2 regions of the Rouxiella badensis genome follow, and region 1 is predicted to be linked to the other one. Evidence: predicted binding sites of a transcription regulator. Region 1 holds the regulator's gene; the other holds the start of a gene.
What was found. The regulator LexA, encoded in region 1, represses DNA repair genes until DNA is damaged. The targets are predictions, from matches to a motif close to TNCTGTATGTACATACAGNA.
Positions count from the first base shown of each region.

Region 2: umuD (translesion error-prone DNA polymerase V autoproteolytic subunit) is a predicted target of LexA. The motif match lies at 1,631-1,650, and genes of this name have one in related genera.

Region 1 covers NZ_CP114062.1:3,710,362-3,713,777, forward strand. The annotation lists gene dinF (MATE family efflux transporter DinF) at 1-1,206, opposite strand, end outside; gene lexA (transcriptional repressor LexA) at 1,378-1,986, opposite strand; gene O1V65_RS17125 (diacylglycerol kinase) at 2,092-2,460, opposite strand; gene plsB (glycerol-3-phosphate 1-O-acyltransferase PlsB) at 2,587-3,416, shown strand, end outside.
Region 2 covers NZ_CP114062.1:969,015-972,430, forward strand. The annotation lists gene umuC (translesion error-prone DNA polymerase V subunit UmuC) at 1-1,191, opposite strand, end outside; gene umuD (translesion error-prone DNA polymerase V autoproteolytic subunit) at 1,191-1,613, opposite strand; gene O1V65_RS04620 (GNAT family N-acetyltransferase) at 1,908-2,411, shown strand; gene O1V65_RS04625 (pyridoxamine 5'-phosphate oxidase family protein) at 2,478-3,065, opposite strand; gene O1V65_RS04630 (LysE family translocator) at 3,273-3,416, shown strand, end outside.

The DNA of each region.
Region 1 (3,416 bases):
GGCGGCGACCGCCATGCTGTTGCGCATTTCTTTTCCACGCGTTGCGCCAATAAACATGCCATCGAGCAGATAACACCATACGCCCACCAGCGGTAAGATAATCTGCCAGCCAAGATAGCGGTCGGCCAGCGTTCTTAGGTCGGCAATTGAGGTGAGCAGATTGACAATTTGCTCACCGGCCAGCGCATACACCACAGCGAAGCCAAGCGCGACCAGTCCGGCCTGTCGACAGGCCGCGTGCCACACGTGCAGCAGCTTACTCTCGTCTTTCGCGCCAAACGCCTCCCCGGAATGTGCCTCGACCGCGTAGGCAAAGCCGTCGAGCGCAAAGGCGGTCAAGGTGAGCAGGTTCATCAGCACGGCGTTGACGGCAACGATCTCCGTCCCGAGTCGCGCACCGATGATAGTAAGGGAAGAGAAGCACAGCTGCACCAGCAGGGAACGCAGCATAATGTCCCGATTAAGCGCGATCAGCTGGCGCAGATTGCCGCGCCATGCGTCTTTCAGCAGCTCAATACTTATTCCGTGTCTTCTCATCACAATGGAAACTAGCCACAGTCCCAAAGCCAGCGTGGCATATTCGGAGCAGGCGGTAGCAACGGCCGCACCCTTGACGTTCCATCCCAACCCGACCACCAGCCACAGGTCAAGAATAACGTTAAGCAGATTGCCTACTATCAGCATGATGACCGGCGCACGCACATACTGGGCCCCGAGCAACCAGCCGAGAATCACTAGGTTCGCCAGCGACGCAGGGGCGCTATACCAGCGAATCGAGAGGAATATTTGCGCCTGCTGGAGCACCGCCTGACTGCCGCCCACGATGTGCAATGCGGCGGAAATCAACGGCTGGCGAAACAGGAAAATGAGCGTACCGGCAATCAGTGCCAACAAAAACGGCTGCACGAACGCGCGGGCCAGCAGAAGGTTATTCCGCGCCCCCAGCGCCTGCGCGGTCATTCCGGTGGTGCTCATACGCAGGAAGAGCAATAGCATAAATAGGAAGCTGGTGACCATTGCCCCGACGGCGACACCGCCAAGATAATCAGGGCTATCAAGATGACCAATCACTGCTGTATCAACCAAACCCAGCAAGGGCACGGTAATGTTGGAGAAGATCATCGGGAGGGCGAGAAGCCAGAGCGCCTTGTCGGCAGGGCTTAGAAAGGTTTTTCTTAAAGCAGGCAAAGAGAAAAGCGATCGCATAATGGTGTGAGAGCCCAGGCTGTGATGACGATTCGTGGTTTAACGGATTATATAAACAACAACGGCTTATGAATAACAGGTCTTCGTGTGACAGAAACAATATCGCCCCAATGAAGGGGCGACAGGCAAAACGAGACTGTGTAAATGGCTAACGCCAAAAGCGGAGGCTGATTAGATCCAGTCGCCGTTGCGGATAACGCCGACCGCCAGTCCTTCAATGCTAAAGTTTTGCTCGCGAAGATCGACCACAATAGGTTCGAACTCGCTGTTTTCAGGCAGCAGCTGCACGGTATTGCCCTGCTTTTTAAGACGCTTAACGGTCACTTCGTCGTCAATGCGTGCGACAACAACCTGCCCGTTACGGACGTCCTGCGTTTTGTGAACCGCCAGAAGGTCGCCGTCTAAAATACCAATATCACGCATCGACATGCCGCTGACACGCAGCAGGAAGTCGGCGCTCGGTTTGAACATACCTGGGTCAACCTGATAGTGCCCTTCAATATGCTGAGTCGCCAGTAATGGCTCACCGGCGGCCACGCGGCCAATCAGCGGTAGCCCGGCTTCTTCTTCCATCAGCAAACGAATGCCGCGAGAAGCGCCGGAAACAATCTCGATAACGCCTTTACGTGCCAGCGCTTTCAGGTGTTCTTCAGCGGCGTTAGGCGAGCGGAATCCCAGACGGGTGGCAATTTCTGCACGTGTTGGCGGCATACCCGTGGTCGAAATATGATCGCGTATAAGGTCATAGACCTCTTGTTGTCTGGTCGTTAAAGCTTTCATTCCGCCCCCTGGTTGTTTATACAGTCCAGCTGTGAGTATATACAGGTACTGGCGGAATTAAAACCTAAGAATCTGCAAAAACAGACATTAAGAAGTATGAAATATTCAAAGCCAGTGCGGCACCAGGATGACTGCCCAGGTGAAAAGCGCAAAGCCAATGGTGATTGAAACAGCAGCGGAACCCATATCCTTCGCACGCCCAGAAAGTGGGTGTATTTCAGAGCCAATTCGGTCGATTGCCGCTTCTACCGCACTGTTCAGTAATTCAACAACCAGCACTAAAATGAGTGCGCCAACCATTAATATTCGTTCGATGCTGCTAACATCAAGGTAAAATGCCAGTAAGATGGCGGGGACAACGACGATAGCTTCCTGACGGAATGCGGCTTCATGCTTCCAGGCGGCGGTAATTCCCTTGATAGAATAGCCGGCTGCCTTATAAATTCGGGTAAACCCAGTGACCTGATTTGCCATTATTTTTAAGTCTTAATGTGATTTTTAGGCATTTTAGCCTGAATTCGTTGTCCTATCACCACAGATCTCATACCTGCTTTCTGGTATCCTTGCGGCGAATTGCTAACAAGAGGCTTTACGTTTTTTATGTCAGGATGGCGTAGACTTTATTATACCTTACTGAATTTACCGCTAAATTTGCTGGTAAGAAGCAAGGTCATTCCTACAGATCCCGTGACGGAGTTGCGTTTAGATCCAACGCGTCCAATTCTGTATGTTTTGCCGTACAACTCCAAGGCCGATCTTCTGACACTGCGGGCACAATGCCTCGCGCAGAATCTGCCCGACCCGCTCATTCCTCTGGAAATAGACGGCGTTCAACTGCCGAGTCACGTTTTCATCGGTGAAGGGCCACGTGTTTTCTCCTATTATCAGCCTAAACAGGAATCGGTGAAGCTGTTCCATGACTATCTGGACCTGCACCGAAATAATCCGAATCTTGATATTCAGATGCTGCCTGTTTCGGTGATGTTTGGCCGCGCGCCGGGCCGTGAAGGTCAGGAAACTCCGCATCTGCGCGTGTTGAACGGCATTCAGAAATTCTTTGCCGTGCTGTGGTTAGGCCGCGACAGCTTTGTTCGCTTCTCTAACACCGTGTCGCTGCGCGATATGGCCACCCAACACGGTACCGACAAAACCATCGCCCACAAGCTCGCCCGCGTTGCGCGTATGCATTTCTCGCGTCAGCGTCTGGCCGCAGTCGGCCCCCGTCTTCCGGTTCGTCAGGACTTGTTCAACAAGCTACTGGCCTCCAAAGCGATTGAAAAAGCCGTTGAAGATGAAGCACGTAGCAAAAAAATCTCCCACGACAAGGCCCAGCAAAACGCCATTGACCTAATGGAAGAGATTGCCGCCGACTTCAATTATGAAGCGGTTCGCCTTTCTGACCGCGTGCTGAGCTGGACCTGGAACCGTCT
Region 2 (3,416 bases), 2.3 Mb from region 1:
GCTTCTTTCGACGCCTTGACCGGCGAACCAGACCCGGCCTTTACCGTCTTTGTGAATCAAATCAATCGCCGCCATCAGCTGTTCGCTGTTGGCGCGAGGTTTGATTTCATCGAATAATCCGAGCTGAGCCACGCCCTGGCTGTAAAAGTCACCCAGCATGACGCCGCATTTTTGGAAACGATGCCCCTCTTTCCAGAGGTCATCCAGGCACTTGGTCGCCGCCGCGATAATGTCCCGCGTATCCTGGGTCGGGATTTGCAGCTGGATGGAGCAGCAATTGCCGTAGTAGTCCTCGCCGTCGGCGAAGGGGCTGGTTTTGGCAAACGCCGAGATATGACGGCAGTACCGATTCTCTTTGCGCAACTTTTCTGCTGCCCGCACGGCGTGGCTGCAAATCGCCTCACGCATCAAGCTATATTGACTCACGCGATCGCCAAAAGATCGCGAACAGATGATTTGCTGCTTGGTCGGCGCCAACTCTTCGGGTTCAAGACAAGGCTCGCCGCGCAGTTCACGCACGGTACGTTCAAGGACTACGCTGAAATGTTTGCGGATAAGCGCCGGAGAGGCGTCGGCGAGCTGTAAAGCGGTATTGATGCCCATCGCGTTAAGCCTTTTCGATATCCGCCTGCCGACGCCCCAGACTTCGCCCACCTCGATAAGTGCCATCAGTTTGCGCTGGCGAGCGAGGAGGGAGAGGTCGACCACGCCCTCCGTCTTGCTCCATTTTTTAGCCGCGTGGTTTGCCAGTTTGGCCAGCGTCTTGGTGGGGCCGATGCCCACGCCCATCTTCAGGCCGGTGCATTTATCTATCTTGTCCCTGATTTCGTGGCCAAACGTTTCGAGATTTTTGCAATTGCTGACCCCTTGCAGGTCGATAAACGCCTCATCGATAGAGTAGATTTCGACTTTGGGGCATATCTCCTCGAGGAGGGTCATCACCCGATATGACATATCGCCGTACAGCGCATAGTTGCTGCTGAAAATCGCCACCTTATGCTGTTCGCAGGCCTGCCGTACTTTGAAAAAGGGAGCGCCCATCTGAATGCCGGCCACTTTGGCTTCTTTATTGCGCGCGATAACGCAGCCGTCGTTGTTGGATAACACCACGATCGGACGCCCCTTCAGGTCCGGCCGGAATGCCGCCTCGCAGCTCGCGTAAAAAGAGTTAACGTCGGCGAGGGCAAACATTATTTAAACCCAGTGATGCTGAACGTCACCACGCCAAAAATTTCCAGTTCGTCTATGCCCTCGTGCAGAACGATCGGGGGAAAGTTCGGGTTCATGGGCTCAAGTTTGACCAACGGATGGGTGCAAAGGCGTTTAACGGTGTATTCACCGGCGACGGAGGCGATAACGATGTCACCGTGCTTCGCATCGAGGCTTCTGTCGACCACTAGCATCGATCCTTCGAAGATCCCGGCGTCGACCATCGAGATACCGGTCGCCGAAACGAAGTAGGTTGCGGCCGGATGTCTAATACATAGCTTGTTTAAATCTATGCTTTTTTCAATATAATCCTGCGCGGGAGACGGGAAACCGGCCGGGACCTTGTCCTGGAAATAAGGGAGTGGCATGTCGACGGGTGAACGTGCTGCACGGATAAAAGTCATTAGGATACCCATATGATTACTGGTTATATATACAGTATAATCATGTGGGGCACGATTTTGAAAGAGAAAAACAACAGAAAGTACTAAGGTGCTGAACCATAAAGAAACTTAATAATTATCCTTAAAAATCATATTTTTAATGAAATATTTTCAACTTAACCTTTTATTTTTCAATGAACTACCTGTGATTTATATTAAGCGGCATGTTATGGAGGAATAATAATGTTAAAAAAGAAACGCGACCGATAATCCGCTCTTGATTGAGCAATAAAAAACCTAACAGGGAGCCCCTTCATGAGTGCAATTGTTCGTCTGGCAACCTTGAAAGATGCCGCCGCTATCAGTCATTTAGCCGTGGCGACTTTTCACCTGGCCTGTCCTAAAAGTACACCTGCGGAGGATGTTCGAAACTACATCGAAACGAATTTGCAGATCGAATGCTTTGAAAATCTCCTCACCTCACCCAGCAGAAAGCTTCATGTTATTGAAGTCGATGGCAGAATTATCGGCTATAGCATGCTTAGCCTTGAGCCGGAGTCGGTAGGGATTCCTGAAGCGGATGGCATAGCGGAGCTGACGCGTTGCTATGTTCTGGCCGAGTTCCACGGGGCGGGCTATGCCCAAAAACTCGTTAGCGAAACGCTGCATAGCATAGAGGGCCACGTAAGATTGCTGGTGAATGAAGAAAACGGTCGCGCTATAAAATTCTATACTACTCATGGTTTTACGTCGGTTGGCGCGGCGTATTTTTATGTCGGGCAAGACAAGCATCGAGACCATGTCATGGTGAGATTCTAACGGGGAGCGGGCATGAATCGGGAAAATGCCTGGCTTTAAAATATCGATTACCCGTGACTGAAGCCGTCATGGGTTAATCCATTTGCTGGCGTGGAGAGCGCCGCTGTCGGTGTAGGTCAGCCAGGCTCGCTGGTTATTTTCTCTGCTCAACTGGAACCAGTCCAACGTATTAACGTGCAGTATTAACACGCCGAAATGAGCCAGTCCTTCCGCGTCATCCAACGGCTGCGTGCTGGCGTCATCAGCCGCAGCATGAAAGGCGAGACTGTCACCAGGAGGCCCTCCCGCGTAGGTACTTCTGGTTCTGGCAGAAAGCCCCCGCCACGCGGCACTGGCCTGTTGGCTTTCAAAAGTATACTGCTTAATGGTGCCCTCAAGGCGCAGCTGTAGCTTCTGCTGGTGGCCGTATCCCACGACCGTCACGCGAGGATGAGCCGCGATTTCCTGCCATTTAGGGCTGCGCGTATCGGTATGAAACTCAAGAATGCGCGCCAGCCTGTCCACGCGCCGTAAAACCACCATCCGGGCCTGCGGGTTGCCTGCGGTATCTACGGTGCAAAGGTTCAAATACCTGAAACCTGACTGGGGATCGCTGGCGGCGGTTTCCAGCGCCGTCCAGGCAGAGATATCGATGTCTTCAAGGCTTATCGGCATGATGTTGCTCCTGTCAATCCTGTCAATCCTGTCAATCCTGTCAGTTGGAGGGGGCCGCAGTGTGGTCAGTTCTTCCGTCAGCACCCTAAGAGTAATACATGTTCATGGGCTCATCTAATGGCCAGATTATGCAACAGCAATACTTTCCAATACTTGCCGTGAGTCACCGGGTTTAATCATGCCTTAAACAATCAGGGGATGATGTCTATGATGCAGTTTTCCAACGGCTTTTTGCTTAGCCTTTCACTATGCCTGGATATCGGGATCGCCAACATCGCGATGATCACGCTGGCGATGCAGCGGGGATATTTTCACGGCTTTTGGCTGGGTGTCGGAACCTGCATCGGTGAC